3 regions of the Citrobacter braakii genome follow, and region 3 is predicted to be linked to each of the others. Evidence: predicted binding sites of a transcription regulator. Region 3 holds the regulator's gene; each other region holds the start of a gene.

Region 1 (6,294 bases), 2.0 Mb from region 3:
CGTCGGCGGCAGCAATGACTTCATCATCACGGATAGAACCGCCTGGCTGGATCACGCAGGTCACACCGGCGGCGGCGGCGGCATCAATCCCATCGCGGAACGGGAAGAAGGCGTCGGATGCCATAGAGGAACCTTGAACTTCCAGACCTTCGTCGGCGGCTTTAATCCCGGCGATTTTTGCGGAATATACGCGGCTCATCTGGCCTGCGCCTATGCCGATAGTCATGTTCTCTTTGGCGTAAACAATGGCGTTGGATTTTACAAATTTAGCTACTTTCCAGCAGAACAGCGCATCGCGCAGTTCCTGTTCAGTCGGCTGACGTTTGGAAACTACGCGCAGTTCACCTTCGCTCACCATACCCAGGTCACGATCCTGAACCAGCAGACCGCCGTTAACGCGTTTGAAGTCCAGGCCCGGCACACGTTGTGCCCACTGACCGCAGGTCAGCACGCGGACGTTCTGTTTGGCGGCGGTGATTTTCAGTGCGTCTTCGGTTGCGGATGGCGCGATGATCACTTCCACGAACTGACGGGAAATGATGGCTTGAGCAGTTTCGGCATCCAGTTCGCGGTTGAAGGCGATGATGCCGCCGAACGCGGAGGTCGGGTCGGTTTTATAGGCGCGGTCGTAAGCATCGAGAATAGAGGTACTGACAGCCACGCCGCACGGGTTAGCGTGTTTGACGATCACACAGGCTGGCTCGTTGAATTCTTTTACGCACTCCAGCGCCGCATCGGTATCGGCGATGTTGTTGTAGGAAAGTGCTTTGCCCTGTACCTGCTGCGCGGTGGCAACGGACGCTTCTTTAACATTCTCTTCTATATAGAAGGCAGCCTGTTGGTGGCTGTTCTCGCCGTAGCGCATATCCTGCTTCTTAATGAAGTTCAGGTTCAGTGTACGTGGAAAGCGACCGGCGGCTTCTTTGCTTTCGCCGTGGTAGGCCGGAACCATGCTACCGAAGTAGTTGGCGATCATGCTGTCGTAAGCGGCGGTGTGTTCGAAGGCTTTAATCGCGAGATCGAAACGTGTGTTGAGGGTCAGAGAACCGTCGTTGGCATCCATCTCTTTAATAATGGCGGCGTAGTCGCTGCTCTTCACAACGATAGCCACATCTTTATGGTTCTTGGCAGCGGAACGCACCATCGTCGGGCCGCCGATATCAATGTTTTCTACCGCATCTTCCAGCGAGCAGCCTTCACGGGCAACGGTCTCGGCGAACGGGTACAGGTTAACAACCACCATGTCGATAGGTGCGATGTCGTGCTGTTCCATAATCCCGTCGTCCTGACCACGACGACCAAGAATGCCTCCGTGGACTTTCGGATGCAGGGTCTTTACGCGTCCATCCATCATTTCCGGGAAGCCGGTGTAATCGGAAACTTCGGTCACTGGCAGACCTTTCTCAGCTAACAGGCGCGCAGTGCCACCTGTAGACAGCAGCTCCACACCGCGTGCGGAAAGTGCCTGAGCGAATTCGATGATACCGGCCTTGTCAGAAACACTGAGCAGAGCGCGGCGGACTGGACGACGTTGTTGCATGGTAAATCCCCTGGATTTGACTATTACAGAGAGCGTTAGGTGAATTCTTGGCTAAAAACTCAGCTAACGCCCCTTACGGGGCATCCTTGTTGTGCGGGGGCATTGTAACGAAAACGTTTGCGCAACGCTCGCGAATTTTTAATTTTCGATTTTGACCTCTTCTTTTTCCGTTGAAGGATGCTCATATAAACAGAGAAGTGCACAAACGATCGCGTGGTTTGTGGATAACTCTGTGTGTAAATGGGTATAAGGCGGGGTTTTGCTGTGGAATGCAGCGGTCAGTCATTTTTCTGTAATTTAAGGGTTGCGGGCCGCGGGAAACTCCCTATAATGCGCCTCCATCGACACGGCGGATGTGAATCACTTCACACAAACAGCCGGTTCGGTTGAAGAGAAAAACCTGAAAATGAGGGTTGACTCTGAAAGAGGAAAGCGTAATATACGCCACCTCGCGACAGAGCGCTAAAGCGCGTCGCAACTGCTCTTTAACAATTTATCAGACAATCTGTGTGGGCACTCGAAGATACGGATTCTTAACGTCGCAAGACGAAAAATGAATACCAAGTCTCTGAGTGAACACGTAATTCATTACGAAGTTTAATTCACGAGCATCAAACTTAAATTGAAGAGTTTGATCATGGCTCAGATTGAACGCTGGCGGCAGGCCTAACACATGCAAGTCGAACGGTAGCACAGAGGAGCTTGCTCCTTGGGTGACGAGTGGCGGACGGGTGAGTAATGTCTGGGAAACTGCCCGATGGAGGGGGATAACTACTGGAAACGGTAGCTAATACCGCATAACGTCGCAAGACCAAAGAGGGGGACCTTCGGGCCTCTTGCCATCGGATGTGCCCAGATGGGATTAGCTAGTAGGTGGGGTAACGGCTCACCTAGGCGACGATCCCTAGCTGGTCTGAGAGGATGACCAGCCACACTGGAACTGAGACACGGTCCAGACTCCTACGGGAGGCAGCAGTGGGGAATATTGCACAATGGGCGCAAGCCTGATGCAGCCATGCCGCGTGTATGAAGAAGGCCTTCGGGTTGTAAAGTACTTTCAGCGAGGAGGAAGGTGTTGTGGTTAATAACTACAGCAATTGACGTTACTCGCAGAAGAAGCACCGGCTAACTCCGTGCCAGCAGCCGCGGTAATACGGAGGGTGCAAGCGTTAATCGGAATTACTGGGCGTAAAGCGCACGCAGGCGGTCTGTCAAGTCGGATGTGAAATCCCCGGGCTCAACCTGGGAACTGCATCCGAAACTGGCAGGCTAGAGTCTTGTAGAGGGGGGTAGAATTCCAGGTGTAGCGGTGAAATGCGTAGAGATCTGGAGGAATACCGGTGGCGAAGGCGGCCCCCTGGACAAAGACTGACGCTCAGGTGCGAAAGCGTGGGGAGCAAACAGGATTAGATACCCTGGTAGTCCACGCCGTAAACGATGTCGACTTGGAGGTTGTGCCCTTGAGGCGTGGCTTCCGGAGCTAACGCGTTAAGTCGACCGCCTGGGGAGTACGGCCGCAAGGTTAAAACTCAAATGAATTGACGGGGGCCCGCACAAGCGGTGGAGCATGTGGTTTAATTCGATGCAACGCGAAGAACCTTACCTACTCTTGACATCCAGAGAACTTAGCAGAGATGCTTTGGTGCCTTCGGGAACTCTGAGACAGGTGCTGCATGGCTGTCGTCAGCTCGTGTTGTGAAATGTTGGGTTAAGTCCCGCAACGAGCGCAACCCTTATCCTTTGTTGCCAGCGGTTCGGCCGGGAACTCAAAGGAGACTGCCAGTGATAAACTGGAGGAAGGTGGGGATGACGTCAAGTCATCATGGCCCTTACGAGTAGGGCTACACACGTGCTACAATGGCATATACAAAGAGAAGCGACCTCGCGAGAGCAAGCGGACCTCATAAAGTATGTCGTAGTCCGGATTGGAGTCTGCAACTCGACTCCATGAAGTCGGAATCGCTAGTAATCGTGGATCAGAATGCCACGGTGAATACGTTCCCGGGCCTTGTACACACCGCCCGTCACACCATGGGAGTGGGTTGCAAAAGAAGTAGGTAGCTTAACCTTCGGGAGGGCGCTTACCACTTTGTGATTCATGACTGGGGTGAAGTCGTAACAAGGTAACCGTAGGGGAACCTGCGGTTGGATCACCTCCTTACCTTAAAGAACCGACCTTTGTAGTGCTCACACAGATTGTCTGATGAAAAGTAAATAGCAAGGCGTCTTGCGATTGAGACTTCAGTGTCCCCTTCGTCTAGAGGCCCAGGACACCGCCCTTTCACGGCGGTAACAGGGGTTCGAATCCCCTAGGGGACGCCACTTGCTGGTATGTGTGAGTGAAAGTCGCCGACCGAAGTATCTCAAAACAGACTTCCGAGTCTCGTTTGAGATATTTGCTCTTTAAAAATCTGGATCAAGCTGAAAATTGAAACGACACACTGTTTCATTTCTCCGTAATAAGAAATGAAAAGCGGTGTGTTCGAGTCTCTCAAATTTTCGCAATACTGAAGTGTTTTACGAAACATCTTCGGGTTGTGAGGTTAAGCGACTAAGCGTACACGGTGGATGCCCTGGCAGTCAGAGGCGATGAAGGACGTGCTAATCTGCGATAAGCGTCGGTAAGGTGATATGAACCGTTATAACCGGCGATTTCCGAATGGGGAAACCCAGTGTGATTCGTCACACTATCATTGCGTGAATACATAGCGTAATGAAGCGAACCGGGGGAACTGAAACATCTAAGTACCCCGAGGAAAAGAAATCAACCGAGATTCCCCCAGTAGCGGCGAGCGAACGGGGAGCAGCCCAGAGTCTGAATCAGCATGTGTGGTAGTGGAACGGTCTGGAAAGTCCGGCGATACAGGGTGATAGCCCCGTACACAAAAGTGCATGTGTTGTGAACTCGAAGAGTAGGGCGGGACACGTGGTATCCTGTCTGAATATGGGGGGACCATCCTCCAAGGCTAAATACTCCTGACTGACCGATAGTGAACCAGTACCGTGAGGGAAAGGCGAAAAGAACCCCGGCGAGGGGAGTGAAAAAGAACCTGAAACCGTGTACGTACAAGCAGTGGGAGCCTCTTTATGGGGTGACTGCGTACCTTTTGTATAATGGGTCAGCGACTTATATTCTGTAGCAAGGTTAACCGAATAGGGGAGCCGAAGGGAAACCGAGTCTTAACTGGGCGTTAAGTTGCAGGGTATAGACCCGAAACCCGGTGATCTAGCCATGGGCAGGTTGAAGGTTGGGTAACACTAACTGGAGGACCGAACCGACTAATGTTGAAAAATTAGCGGATGACTTGTGGCTGGGGGTGAAAGGCCAATCAAACCGGGAGATAGCTGGTTCTCCCCGAAAGCTATTTAGGTAGCGCCTCGTGAATTCATCTTCGGGGGTAGAGCACTGTTTCGGCTAGGGGGTCATCCCGACTTACCAACCCGATGCAAACTGCGAATACCGAAGAATGTTATCACGGGAGACACACGGCGGGTGCTAACGTCCGTCGTGAAGAGGGAAACAACCCAGACCGCCAGCTAAGGTCCCAAAGTCATGGTTAAGTGGGAAACGATGTGGGAAGGCACAGACAGCCAGGATGTTGGCTTAGAAGCAGCCATCATTTAAAGAAAGCGTAATAGCTCACTGGTCGAGTCGGCCTGCGCGGAAGATGTAACGGGGCTAAACCATGCACCGAAGCTGCGGCAGCGACACTATGTGTTGTTGGGTAGGGGAGCGTTCTGTAAGCCGTTGAAGGTGTGCTGTGAGGCATGCTGGAGGTATCAGAAGTGCGAATGCTGACATAAGTAACGATAATGCGGGTGAAAAACCCGCACGCCGGAAGACCAAGGGTTCCTGTCCAACGTTAATCGGGGCAGGGTGAGTCGACCCCTAAGGCGAGGCCGAAAGGCGTAGTCGATGGGAAACAGGTTAATATTCCTGTACTTGGTGTTACTGCGAGGGGGGGACGGAGAAGGCTATGTTAGCCGGGCGACGGTTGTCCCGGTTTAAGCATGTAGGCGGAGATTCCAGGTAAATCCGGAGTCTTGTTAACGCTGAGGTGTGATGACGAGGCACTACGGTGCTGAAGTAACAAATGCCCTGCTTCCAGGAAAAGCCTCTAAGCATCAGGTAACACAAAATCGTACCCCAAACCGACACAGGTGGTCAGGTAGAGAATACCAAGGCGCTTGAGAGAACTCGGGTGAAGGAACTAGGCAAAATGGTGCCGTAACTTCGGGAGAAGGCACGCTGATATGTAGGTGAAGTGATTTACTCATGGAGCTGAAATCAGTCGAAGATACCAGCTGGCTGCAACTGTTTATTAAAAACACAGCACTGTGCAAACACGAAAGTGGACGTATACGGTGTGACGCCTGCCCGGTGCCGGAAGGTTAATTGATGGGGTTATCCGTAAGGAGAAGCTCTTGATCGAAGCCCCGGTAAACGGCGGCCGTAACTATAACGGTCCTAAGGTAGCGAAATTCCTTGTCGGGTAAGTTCCGACCTGCACGAATGGCGTAATGATGGCCAGGCTGTCTCCACCCGAGACTCAGTGAAATTGAACTCGCTGTGAAGATGCAGTGTACCCGCGGCAAGACGGAAAGACCCCGTGAACCTTTACTATAGCTTGACACTGAACACTGGTCCTTGATGTGTAGGATAGGTGGGAGGCTTTGAAGTGTGGACGCCAGTCTGCATGGAGCCAACCTTGAAATACCACCCTTTAATGGCTGGTGTTCTAACGTAGACCCGT
Region 2 (6,294 bases), 230 kb from region 3:
TGACGATGTCAAAGAGATCCGCTGGATGATAGAAGAGCTGCGCGTCAGCTATTTTGCCCAGCAGCTTGGTACGCCGTATCCGATTTCCGATAAACGTATTTTGCAGGCGATGGAGCAGATTTCGGGATAAATCGGTACCAGACAGCATACCGGGTAAGGTGACGTCACCGCCCGGTATGCAACCCGATAAAGTATTAAGATCAGGAGTCATGAGTATGAGCCAGTTTCCGACACTTTCCGCAACCACGCTTGCGGCGATCAATACCGTAGGGCGATGGTTGGCGCAGAATGATTTTACGGGGAATATCACCGTTCAGTCAGATTGCGTGATTCTGGCAGGGAACGCGGTTATTCCGACCATCGACGCCGCCTGCCGGATCGCGAAAGAGCAACAGGTTCCCTTGTTGATTAGCGGTGGCATCGGTCACTCCACACGATTTCTGTATGACGCGATTGCAGAGCATCCTCGTTACAACATCATTCGTACCACCGGGCGCGCGGAAGCGGCGATCCTTGCCAATATCGCACATCAGTTCTGGCAAATCCCGGGGGAGAAGATTTGGGTGGAAGACCAGTCAACAAACTGCGGTGAGAATGCCCGTTTTAGCTGTGCATTATTGAATCAGGCGACGGAAAGTATTCATACCGTCATTGTGGTACAGGATCCCACTATGCAACGTCGTACGATGGCAACCTTTCAGCGCGTAACCCGCGATGAGCCGCATGCGCCGCGCTGGTTGAGTTTCCCTGGATTCATCCCTGAGCTGGCCCCACAGCAAGACGGCGTGGATTTTGTGCCAGCAGCAGAAGGTTTGTGGTCAGTGGATCGCTATCTGTCTCTCATTACCGGTGAGCTTCCTCGCCTGCGTGATGATGCCACCGGTTATGGGCCGTGTGGCCGCGATTTTATTGCCCATGTTGATATTCCTCAGAACGTTGAGCAAGCCTGGCAGCAGTTGCAAAATGACATCGTGCTGACTGACTTACTGGAGAGCCGCTCTCTGTAATTCCTGTTGCCCGTTTGTCGGCGTTTTGCGGCAAACGGGCAAAAATCACACCTGTTTTTTCCCTTCATCATCACTTTGCCAGACGCTTTTATGAAGCCGCTCACAGAACAGCCACTCCAGCCATAATACGACCTGCATGATTGATATTAATTAACAATAGTTTTACTTGTTAAAAACAAATTAATCACAGGAGAGCCGCATGTCAGTACCCGTACAACATCCTATGTATATCGATGGGCAGTTTGTGACCTGGCACGATGATGCCTGGATTGATGTCGTCAATCCTGCCACGGAAGAGGTGATCTCGCGTATTCCCGATGGACGTGCCGAGGATGCGTGTAAAGCGATCGATGCCGCACAGCGCGCTCAGCCGCAATGGGAAGCGCTGCCCGCCATTGAACGGGCGAACTGGTTACGCAAAATTTCTGCGGGTATCCGTCAGCGAGCCAGTGAAATCAGTGCGCTGATTGTGGCGGAGGGTGGAAAAATACAGCAACTGGCTGAGGTCGAAGTCTCGTTTACCGCCGACTATATCGATTACATGGCGGAGTGGGCGCGTCGCTATGAAGGCGAGATCCTGCAAAGCGATCGTCCGGGCGAGAATATTCTGCTGTTTAAGCGCGCTTTGGGCGTGACTACGGGCATTCTGCCGTGGAACTTTCCGTTTTTCCTGATTGCCCGCAAACTGGCTCCCGCACTGTTGACGGGTAATACCATTGTCATTAAGCCGAGTGAATTTACACCGAATAACGCCATCGCCTTTGCCAAAATTGTTGATGATATTGGCTTGCCGCGCGGCGTATTTAATCTGGTGCTGGGACGTGGTGAAACGGTCGGTCAGGCGCTGGCCGCAAACCCGAAGGTGGCCATGGTGAGCATGACCGGTAGCGTCGGGGCGGGTGAGAAAATTATGGCTGCGGCGGCTAAAAATATCACCAAAGTTTGTCTGGAGTTGGGCGGTAAGGCCCCGGCTATCGTGATGGATGATGCCGATCTTGAACTGGCCGTAAAGGCAATTGTTGACTCGCGGGTGATCAACACCGGACAGGTATGCAACTGTGCCGAGCGCGTGTACGTTCAGAAAGGTATTTATGACCAATTCGTCAATCGTCTGGGAGAGGCGATGAAAGCCGTGCAGTTTGGCAATCCGGCTGAGCGCAATGATATTGCAATGGGGCCGCTGATTAACGCCTCTGCGCTGGAGCGTGTAGAGCAGAAAGTTGCACGAGCGGTGCAGGAAGGCGCCAGAGTGGTGCTGGGCGGTAAGGCCGTTTCCGGCAAAGGGTATTACTATCCACCGACGTTACTGTTAGACGTGCGCCAGGAGATGGCGATTATGCACGAGGAGACGTTTGGTCCGGTGCTACCGGTGGTAGCGTTTGATACGCTGGAACAGGCGCTGACGATGGCCAATGACAGCGATTACGGTCTGACCTCATCGATCTATACGCAGAATCTGAATACGGCGATGAAGGCGATCAAAGGGCTGAAGTTTGGCGAAACCTATATTAATCGTGAAAACTTCGAGGCGATGCAGGGCTTTCATGCTGGCTGGCGCAAGTCCGGGATTGGCGGGGCTGACGGTAAACACGGTCTGAACGAATATCTGCAAACGCAGGTGGTGTATCTGCAGTCCTAAGTTTTCGCCGGGTGAGCCTGTACGCCACCCGGCGCAATTCTCACACTTTGCTGGCGATCCAGTTCATCATCAATTCCGGCCAGATGGCCAGCGGCAATCCCTGCGCATCGCGAATACCAAATCCGTGCTTACCGCGTTCAAACAGATGCATTTCGACCGAAACCCCTGGCCTACGTAGCGCATTAAAGAAGACCAGGCTGTTTTCCACCTTCACCGCCGGATCGTCAATGGCGTGTAGCAAGAACGTCGGCGGCGTTGTGTTATCCACTCGCTCTTCAAGAGAATAGCGCTGCAGGTCTTCCTTTTCGGGCGTTGCGCCAACCAGCTCAAGGCGAGAGCCTGGGTGACCGATATCTTCGCGCAGGGTGATCACCGGGTACACCAGCGCCATAAAAGCAGGGCGCGCAGATTGTTCGTCTATGCTATCAATCGGCGTATAAACCGATTCGTCAAACCGGGTTCCCAGACTGGCGGCCACGTGTCCCCCGGAGGAGAAGCCCAACACGCCGATACGGTCAGGGTTGATTTTCCATTCATGAGCGTTGGCGCGAATGTAGCGCATGGCGCGTTGGGCATCGGCCAGCGGCGCATTTGCGCCTTCCTCGTGACCATCGCCCGGCATGCGGTAGGTCATCACAAACAGGGTATAACCGTGAGCGTTAAAGAACGGTGCCAGTGCGCTGCCTTCTTTATCCATCACCACGCGACGATAAGAGCCGCCAGGGGTAACAAGGATCCCTGTGCCGTTAGGTTTTGCAGGGGCGTAAACGGTAATTTCTGGTGCACGAATGCCGGTTACCGCACGATCATAAGCAGACGTTCCGGTATGCCGGGGTTCAGGCGTGAATACCGCATCGCTGTTTTTTGCTCCGGGGGCTTCACCCTGCGGCCAGCATGAGAAGGTGGCCGCGTGGGCAACGGCTTGCTCCATCATGTTTTCTAACGCTTCACGACTCAGTGCTTCCATTACTATGCTCCCTCAGTGGCAAAGGTTAGCTATAACATAGTTAATGAATTGAAAACGGGGAGAGACTCACGACGTATTGAATTCGCGGGAAATGAAAGACGGTGGAGGCGAATCTCCGCCGGAAGGCGAGAGCCTGATAAATTTATCCCGCGTACGAATAAGCCGGGTGAGCAAAAGTTAATGAATTTTTAACAAAAGCCCGTTATGGTGACGCATTATTGTTTTTATTCAGGAAGTGGTATGGGGAATAAGTATTCTGGCCTGCAAATTGGCATTCACTGGCTGGTCTTTTTGTTGGTCATTGTGGCCTACAGCGCTATGGAGTTTCGCGGATTTTTCCCGCGCAGCTATCGTCCCTTATTTAACATGGTGCACGTATCCTGTGGCATCACTATTTTAACGCTGATGGTGGCGCGTCTGCTGGTCAGGCTAAAATATCCGGCACCGCCGATTGTGCCAAAACCGAAGCCGATGATGACCGGAATGGCGCATCTGGGGCATCTGGTTATCTATCTGCTGTTTATTGTTCTGCCGATTATTGGACTGGTGATGATGTACAACCGGGGTAACCCGTGGATTGCATTCGGCATCGTTATGCCGCATGCGGCAGAGGCCAATTTTGATGTAGTGGATATGCTGAAGTCCTGGCACGTGACGCTGGCAAATCTGGGCTATTTTGTTATTGCTCTGCATGCCGCTGCGGCCCTGATGCACCACTATTTCTGGAAGGACAATACGCTGCTGCGCATGATGCCGCGAAAACGCTCCTGATGTAATGCCCCGCAAATGCGGGGTATTTTTTTAGCCGATTATTTTTCCAGACATCATAAAAACTTACCGACAAGATGGTTAAACAACGTCCAGTTCATCACACTCGCTACTTGATTGCTGCTCTTATTAAAACTACTGTATATAAATACAGTGAATGAGAGGCAGATTATTATGTTGTTTTTCCAGCCTGCGGAACGCCGCGAAATTAAACACTTTCCGTTATTTAGCGATCTTGTGCCCTGCGGTTTTCCATCTCCTGCACAGGACTACGTTGAGAAACGTATCGACCTCAATGACCTGCTGGTACGGCATCCCAGCGCAACCTATTTTGTTAAATCATCTGGCGACTCTATGAGGGGGGCAGGGATCGGCGAGGGCGATTTACTGATTGTCGACAGCGCCAGAAAACCTGCCCATGGAGACATTGTTATTGCCGCCGTTGAGGGCGAATTCACCGTTAAACGCCTGCAATTACATCCGGTTGTGATGCTGAAGCCAGAGAACAGCGCCTACGCGCCGATCATGATTAGCAGCGAGGACACGCTGGATATATTTGGCGTGGTGACATTTATCATTAAAGCAGCGGGCTGATGATGTTTGCACTGGTGGATGTTAACGCGTTTTATGCCAGCTGTGAGTCGGCATTCCGGCCTGATCTGAAAGGGAAGCCCGTTGTCGTTCTTTCAAACAACGATGGCTGCGTTATTGCCAGCAGCGTAGAGGCAAAGGCGCTTGGCGTTAATATGGGCGCTCCGTACTTCAAACAGAAAGATCTGTTCAGGCGCTATGGCGTGTTCTGTTTTAGTTCGAACTACGAGCTGTATGCGGATATGAGCAGCAGGGTGATGTCGATTCTGGAGGAGTTATCGCCACGCGTGGAGATATACAGTATTGATGAAGCCTTTTGTGATTTAACGGGCGTGCGAAACTGCAGGGATCTTACGGATTTTGGTCAGGAAATCAGAGCAACCATTTTGCAGAAAACACGTCTCACGGTTGGGGTCGGTATCGCTCAGACCAAAACCCTGGCCAAACTGGCAAACCATGCGGCCAAAAAGTGGCAGGAACAGACGGGCGGAGTCGTGGATCTCTCAAATATTGAACGCCAGCGTAAGCTGATGGCAGCACTCCCGGTTGATGAAGTCTGGGGCATCGGACGCCGTATCGGCAAGAAACTGGACGTCATGGGCATTAAAACGGTTCTCGACCTGGCGGATACCGATATTCGCTTCATTCGTAAACATTTCAGCGTCGTGCTTGAGCGAACCGTCCGGGAATTGCGCGGTGAGCCTTGTCTGGCGCTGGAAGAATTTGCGCCGGATAAGCAGGAAATTATCTGCTCAAGATCGTTTGGTGAAAAACTCACGGATTACAACGCCATGAGAGAGGCCATTTGCACCTATGCTTCACGTGCTGCGGAAAAGCTGCGCAGAGAACACCAGTACTGCCGGTTTATCTCTACGTTTATCAAAACCAGTCCGTTTGCCCTGAATGAACCTTATTATGGTAACAGCGCATCGATAAAACTGCTGACGCCAACTCAGGATAGCCGGGACATTATTACAGCAGCCACGCGCAGCCTGGACGCCGTTTGGCGAGAGGGGCTACGTTATCAAAAAGCGGGCGTTATGCTGGGGGATTTTTTTAGCTCTGGCGTTGCACAGCTGAATCTTTTTGATAATAACGCCCCGCGGCGTAACAGCGATAAATTGATGGACCTACTGGATACTCTTAATGCTGAAAAGGGGAAAGGAACGCTCTACTTTGCCGGGCAAGGGATACAGCAGCCGTGGGCGATGAAGCGAGACATGCTTTCACCACGTTATACAACGAGATACAGTGATTTGCTGCGGGTAAATTGATAGCCAAACAAGGCTTCCGCCCACCTTATTTATACCGGATCAATTATC
Region 3 (6,294 bases):
GCGCTAATGCCGGGGATAACCCGACCAATGGCATAATGGTGGCAAAGATGCGGTTTACTTTTTGTGAAGGATAATAATCGGTGACCAGCGCCTGCCAGATAACCGATGCCGCACAAACGCCAACGGCCTGAACAAAGCGCAGTACCAGCAGACCGGTGGCATTTTCAACCCACAGCATGCCCAAACTGCCCAGCGCGAAGATGGATAAACCCAGAAGCAAAACTGGCTTGCGGCCATAATGGTCAGAGAGCGGCCCCCACAGAAGTTGCGCGACGGCAAAACCCGCTAAGAATAAGCTAAGGCTGGCGCTGACGGCAGATGCAGGTGTCTGCAGATCGGACTGAATTGCGGCGAAGGCGGGCAGATACATATCCGTTGCCAGAAAGCCGAGTACGCTAAGACCCGCCAGCCAGACTAAAAATCCTTTCCCAGGTTGCATCATCATTTCTCTTTTTTTAGCAGTAGAACAATGCCGCTGAGTGTAGTGAGTGTAATTCTTGCTGTGAAACGCTAATATTTGCTTACTGATTTCAAATTTTTTGTGGGCAGAATATGTGGTCGGAATATTCACTTGAAGTTGTGGATGCGGTTGCGCGTAACGGTAGCTTTAGTTCGGCCGCGCAGGAGTTGCACCGCGTACCCTCGGCGGTAAGCTACACCGTGCGTCAACTGGAAGAGTGGCTGGCGGTGCCGCTTTTTGAGCGACGCCATCGGGATGTGGAATTGACGCCTGCCGGTGCATGGTTTCTCAAAGAAGGCCGCTCTGTTATCAAAAAAATGCAGATCACCCGCCAGCAATGTCAGCAAATTGCCAACGGCTGGCGCGGGCAGTTGGCGATCGCGGTAGATAACATTGTCCGCCCGGATCGTACCCGACAGATGATCGTGGATTTCTATCGTCATTTTGATGATGTCGAACTGCTGGTTTTCCAGGAGGTGTTTAACGGTGTCTGGGATGCGCTGTCCGATGGGCGCGTTGAGCTGGCAATCGGCGCCACGCAGGCGATTCCGGTGGGGGGACGCTATACCTTCCGCGACATGGGAATGCTGAGCTGGAGCTGCGTGGTGGCAAGCCATCATCCGTTGGCGTCAATGCCCGGACCGCTAAGCGACGATACGTTGCGCAACTGGCCGTCGCTGGTGCGTGAAGACACGTCGCGTACGCTTCCTAAGCGTATTACCTGGCTGCTGGATAACCAAAAGCGCGTTGTGGTGCCTGACTGGGAATCTTCTGCTACCTGTTTATCTGCAGGTCTGTGCGTGGGCATGGTACCGACGCATTTTGCCAAACCGTGGATTGATAGCGGCAAATGGGTCGCGCTACAGCTGGAGAATCCATTTCCTGATGCCGCATGTTGCCTGACATGGCAACAGAACGATACATCGCCGGCATTGAGCTGGCTGCTGGACTATTTAGGGGATAGTGAAACGCTGAATAAGGAATGGTTGCGGGAGCCCGATGAGGCTCCCGCACCACAGTCTTAACGACGGTAATCGCGGAACGGGCCGTCGGCAACGGAACGGCGTTCTACCAGGCGCGGATGAACCTCGATAGACTGCGACTCTTCACGTTTATTCACGATACGGTCTAACAGCATGTTGAAGGCCGTTTCCCCCAGTGAATCTTTAGGCTGGTGAATGGTCGTCAGAGCCGGCGTGAAGAAGCGGGCGTTGCGCACGTTGTCGTAACCGATGAGCGAGACATCCTGCGGTACGCGCAGTCCCATCTCGTCAGCGGCGCACAGCGCACCCATCGCCATGATATCGCCACCGCAGAAGACGGCGGTCGGACGATGCGACTGTGACAGAATTTGCTGCATGGCGCGATAGCCCGATTCAGGCTCAAAATCGCCCTGCACAATCCAGTTTTCAGGAACTTTAATCAGCGCTTCTTCCATCGCTTTCATAAAGCCTGCCAGACGCCCGGCTCCGGTATTACGCTCCATTGGGCCTGGGATCACGCCAATCTCACGATGACCGCGTTCTACCAGATACCGACCCGCCATGTAACCGCCTTCGAAGGCGTTATCAATGACCGTATCGGTAAAGTCGGCTTTAGCTTCGCCCCAGTCCATGACGACCATCGGAATATGGCGGTACTCTTCGAGCATCGAAAGCAGCGACTCCGGATACTCAGAACACATCACCAGCAGACCATCAACGCGCTTTTGCGCCATCATTGACAGATAAGCCTGCTGTTTTTCGAGACTGTTCCATGCGTTACCCAGAATCAGGGTATAGCCTTTCTGGAAACAGTTTTTCTCAACGGCTTCGATAATTTCAGCGAAATAGGCCGCTTCGCTGCTGGTGGCCAGCAAGCCAATAGACTTGGTGTGATTCACCTTCAGGCTGCGCGCCACGGCGCTCGGAGAATAGTGCAGCTCTTTGATCGCCGCCCAGACAGCATTACGCGTTTCTTCCGCGACAAAGCGCGTCTTGTTAATTACGTGTGATACGGTTGTAGTGGAAACGTTTGCTCGCTTCGCTACATCTTTAATTGTTGCCATTACATCTCACTCCAGACCATATCCTAAGCTCCTGAGAATACTCCAGGTAAACGTTTGCCTTAACACACCCTTAGCGCAACGTAAGGGTTGCGGCACGCCGGGAAAACGACACGGAACGTCAGGAAGGGGTCAATGGCCGGTACGCTAATCAAGTAAGCGTGGAATTTTGTCTGATCTTAACGAAAAGGGGAAGAGTTAAAAGCAGTTATCAATATAAATCGTGAGAGATTTTTGCTTTCAAGTGTGTAAAAATGCGCAATATCACTTTTTGTGTGGGAATAAAAAGGAGAAAACTTGATGAGCACCGATCTGAAATTTTCGTTAGTGACTACCATTATTGTTCTGGGTTTGATCGTCGCGGGTGGCCTGACCGCAGCGCTGCATTGATTTCCCCCGAGGGAGTTCGCTCTCCCTCATCCTTTCCGCTTGCCTTTCCCGTCGATTGTTTGCGAATAAGCAAAAGTCTTTTGCAATTTTGTTAACTTTATTAATTTTGCGATCAATGTCATGCTTTTGACTCTTATTTTATGTCGCGCCCCGGCTCGACGTTACGGAGTCGAAATATGAAACTCAATTATCCTTTACTGGCGCTGGCGATCGGCGCGTTTGGCATTGGCACCACTGAATTTTCGCCAATGGGATTATTGCCCGTCATTGCCAAAGGTGTGGATGTCTCGATTCCCGCGGCCGGAATGTTAATCAGCGCGTATGCGGTTGGGGTGATGGTGGGTGCTCCGCTGATGACATTACTGCTGTCCCATCGTGCGCGACGTAATGCGTTGATATTCCTGATGGCGATTTTCACGCTGGGCAACGTGCTTTCGGCTATTTCGCCGGATTACACCACCCTGATGTTATCGCGTATTTTGACCAGTCTGAACCATGGGGCATTTTTTGGTCTTGGCTCCGTTGTCGCTGCAAGCGTAGTACCCAAACATAAGCAGGCCAGCGCCGTGGCAACCATGTTTATGGGGTTGACCATTGCCAATATCGGCGGTGTTCCTGCGGCGACCTGGCTTGGTGAAACCATCGGTTGGCGTATGTCGTTTATGGCAACGGCGGGTCTGGGCGTCATCGCCATGGTCAGCCTGTTCTTCTCATTACCCAAAGGTGGGGCGGGAGAGCGCCCGGATGTCCGTAGCGAACTGGCGGTACTTATGCGTCCGCAGGTGCTGTCGGCGCTGCTGACGACCGTTCTGGGAGCCGGGGCGATGTTCACGCTTTATACCTATATCTCACCAGTGTTACATACGATCACCCATGCCACACCGGCGTTTGTGACCGGTATGCTGGTGCTGATTGGCGTTGGCTTCTCAATCGGTAACTATCTTGGTGGCAAACTGGCTGACCGTTCCGTCAACGGTACGCTGAAAGGCTTTTTACTGCTGCTGATGGTTATTATGCTGGCCATTCCTTTCCTGGCGCGTAATGAGCTGGGTGCGGCAGTTAGTATGGTGGTCTGGGGGGCAGCGACGTTTGCGGTCGTTCCGCCGTTGCAGATGCGCGTGATGCGTGTTGCCAGCGAAGCGCCTGGATTATCATCGTCAGTCAACATTGGCGCGTTTAATCTGGGGAATGCTCTGGGTGCCGCAGCCGGTGGGGCGGTGATTTCCGGTGGGTTGGGCTACAGCTTTGTTCCGGTGATGGGGGCAATTGTGGCGGGGCTTGCGCTGCTGCTGGTCTTTATCTCGGCGCGCAAACAGCCTGAAGAGGCTTTCACTACCGCGAATTAATGCTAAAACGCAGAAGGGTTCTCCTTCTGCGTCATCTTTTTTATGCTGCGAAGTTCTTCGCAACAAATTCCCAGTTCACCAGCGCCCAGAAGTTTTCCAGGTAGCCAGGACGGGCATTGCGATAATCGATGTAGTAGGCGTGTTCCCATACGTCAACGGTCATCAGCGGCGTCGCGTCGGTGGTCAGCGGTGTACCTGCATTGGAGGTGGAAACGATAGCCAGTTTGCCATCCGTTCCTTTTACCAGCCAGGTCCAGCCAGAACCGAAGTTTTTAATAGCGGCATCGGTGAACTGCGCTTTGAAATCCGCAAAGCTGCCAAAGGAGGCGGCAATTGCTTCGGCCAGTTTACCGGTAGGTTCGCCACCTGCGTTCGGTGCCAGGCAGTTCCAGTAGAACGTGTGGTTCCATACCTGTGCTGCGTTATTGAATACACCGCCTTCAGAGCTACGTACGATCTCTTCCAGTGATTTGCCTTCAAACGCCGTGCCTTTAATCAGGTTGTTCAGATTAGTCACGTAAGTTTGATGGTGTTTGCCATAGTGATATTCCAGCGTTTCGGCAGAAATGTGCGGTGCCAGAGCATCTTTGGCATACGGTAATGCAGGTAATTCAAACGACATTGCTTCTCTCCTTATTATTTATATTGAGTACACACAATAGCCTCATTGTGAGTAAGGATAGGGTAGCAAATTGAAAGGTTATGCAAAAGAAGAACTTACCCTACAGCATGTACTGTAGGGTAAGTTTTTAACGAATTGTTTTTGGCGTCATTACCCGACGAGCGCCCACATAGTGGCGCTGCCAGTAATCTTCACTCAGAGAGGTGATTTGAATTTCCTGGCCGCTGCGCGGTGACTGAATAAACTTACCGTTGCCAACATAAACGCCAACGTGATCGGCAGTTCCACGCCCCTGGGTACGGAAAAATACCAGGTCGCCATTTTTCAGTTCGCCACGTTCAATCGGCGCAGCATCGCGCAGATGATACATTTCGTTCGCTGTACGTGGAATGCGGAATTTCACCAAATCTTTATAGGCGTAATAGACCAGACCGCTGCAGTCAAACCCGGTTCTTGGTGAGGTGCCGCCCCAGCGATAAGGCTTGCCGATTTGGTTCATCAGCGTGGACATGGCGGTTTTAGTGGCTTTCTGCACTTTCACTTTATGCGCGTCAGCCAGCGTCGTTGGTGCGGTGGTTTTCACTTTTACACAGCGCGGCTTATGGCCTTTGCGCGGCGTGCATTTTTCAGTCCAGGTAACGGCAGCGGTTTGTGCTGCGGTGTTTTTACCACGACGGTTTACTGTTTTAGTCGACTTTGCCGGAGCGGCAGTACGATGTTTAGAAGAGGAAGCGGTTTTGGTGCTGGTTTTGCTGGTGGTTTTTGTCGCCGTTTTTTTGCTGGTCTTTGTTGTTTTTTGGCTGGTTGTTGCGCTTTTCTTTTTATCTACCGTTTTGATGGTGTGGGAATGGGTAGGTGTCGTCCTGGCCTGCTTGGAAGCATGAGCCATGGGCGTAAAGGGCAGTGTAGTAAAAAGTAAAGCACAGAGCGTGATCGAGATTCGGTTTATCCGCGCCACTGAGCAATCCTCTGGTAAGGCAGGTCTATCATGCCTGCGTGTGATTTTCAAAACTTGATGATTCTAATCTATAGAAAGAGGGAAAGTTAATAGCTTTTTTGTTTAAAACTACGTTTCGTAACCGACCGCAAAAAAAATCAGCAATTAAAGTTGGCGTTGGTGAACGAATAATCAAATCCACAGGCTTTAAGGGGATAAATGAGATTGTGAATGCAACTTTTGGCGTCAGGGGATAAAATAATAACGCGTAATGAAAATGTTATTTTCCGTTGCCTGTCTGACCCGCTACAATGTCAGACTACTGCCGTAAAAGAAGTTTAAGGAAGCAAGATAATGAGCACCACTATCGAAAAAATCCAGCGCCAGATCGCTGAAAACCCGATTCTCCTGTACATGAAAGGTTCCCCTAAACTGCCAAGCTGCGGTTTCTCCGCTCAGGCTGTGCAGGCGCTGTCCGCCTGTGGTGAACGCTTT

The links. Region 3 encodes PurR, which represses purine synthesis genes. Its sites were predicted from a motif close to CANGCAAACGTTTGCNTG; they were not measured.
Region 1: purH (bifunctional phosphoribosylaminoimidazolecarboxamide formyltransferase/IMP cyclohydrolase) is a predicted target of PurR. The motif match lies at 1,647-1,664, and genes of this name have one in related genera.
Region 2: cybB (cytochrome b561) is a predicted target of PurR. The motif match lies at 3,629-3,646, and genes of this name have one in related genera.

What each region holds. Positions count from the first base shown of each region.
Region 1 is NZ_CP045771.1:670,218-676,511, reverse strand. It holds gene purH (bifunctional phosphoribosylaminoimidazolecarboxamide formyltransferase/IMP cyclohydrolase) at 1-1,540, opposite strand, end outside; rRNA gene GFC06_RS03060 (16S ribosomal RNA) at 2,160-3,701, shown strand; tRNA gene GFC06_RS03055 (tRNA-Glu) at 3,787-3,862, shown strand; rRNA gene GFC06_RS03050 (23S ribosomal RNA) at 4,082-6,294, shown strand, end outside.
Region 2 is NZ_CP045771.1:3,324,140-3,330,433, forward strand. It holds gene hrpA (ATP-dependent RNA helicase HrpA) at 1-130, shown strand, start outside; gene GFC06_RS15520 (YdcF family protein) at 216-1,007, shown strand; gene aldA (aldehyde dehydrogenase) at 1,207-2,646, shown strand; gene GFC06_RS15530 (alpha/beta hydrolase) at 2,687-3,613, opposite strand; gene cybB (cytochrome b561) at 3,854-4,384, shown strand; gene GFC06_RS15540 (translesion error-prone DNA polymerase V autoproteolytic subunit) at 4,556-4,975, shown strand; gene GFC06_RS15545 (Y-family DNA polymerase) at 4,978-6,246, shown strand.
Region 3 is NZ_CP045771.1:3,553,104-3,559,397, reverse strand. It holds gene punC (purine nucleoside transporter PunC) at 1-439, opposite strand, end outside; gene punR (DNA-binding transcriptional activator PunR) at 553-1,485, shown strand; gene purR (HTH-type transcriptional repressor PurR) at 1,482-2,507, opposite strand; gene cydH (cytochrome bd-I accessory subunit CydH) at 2,805-2,894, shown strand; gene GFC06_RS16620 (MFS transporter) at 3,071-4,240, shown strand; gene sodB (superoxide dismutase [Fe]) at 4,281-4,862, opposite strand; gene GFC06_RS16610 (C40 family peptidase) at 4,990-5,820, opposite strand; gene grxD (monothiol glutaredoxin 4) at 6,154-6,294, shown strand, end outside.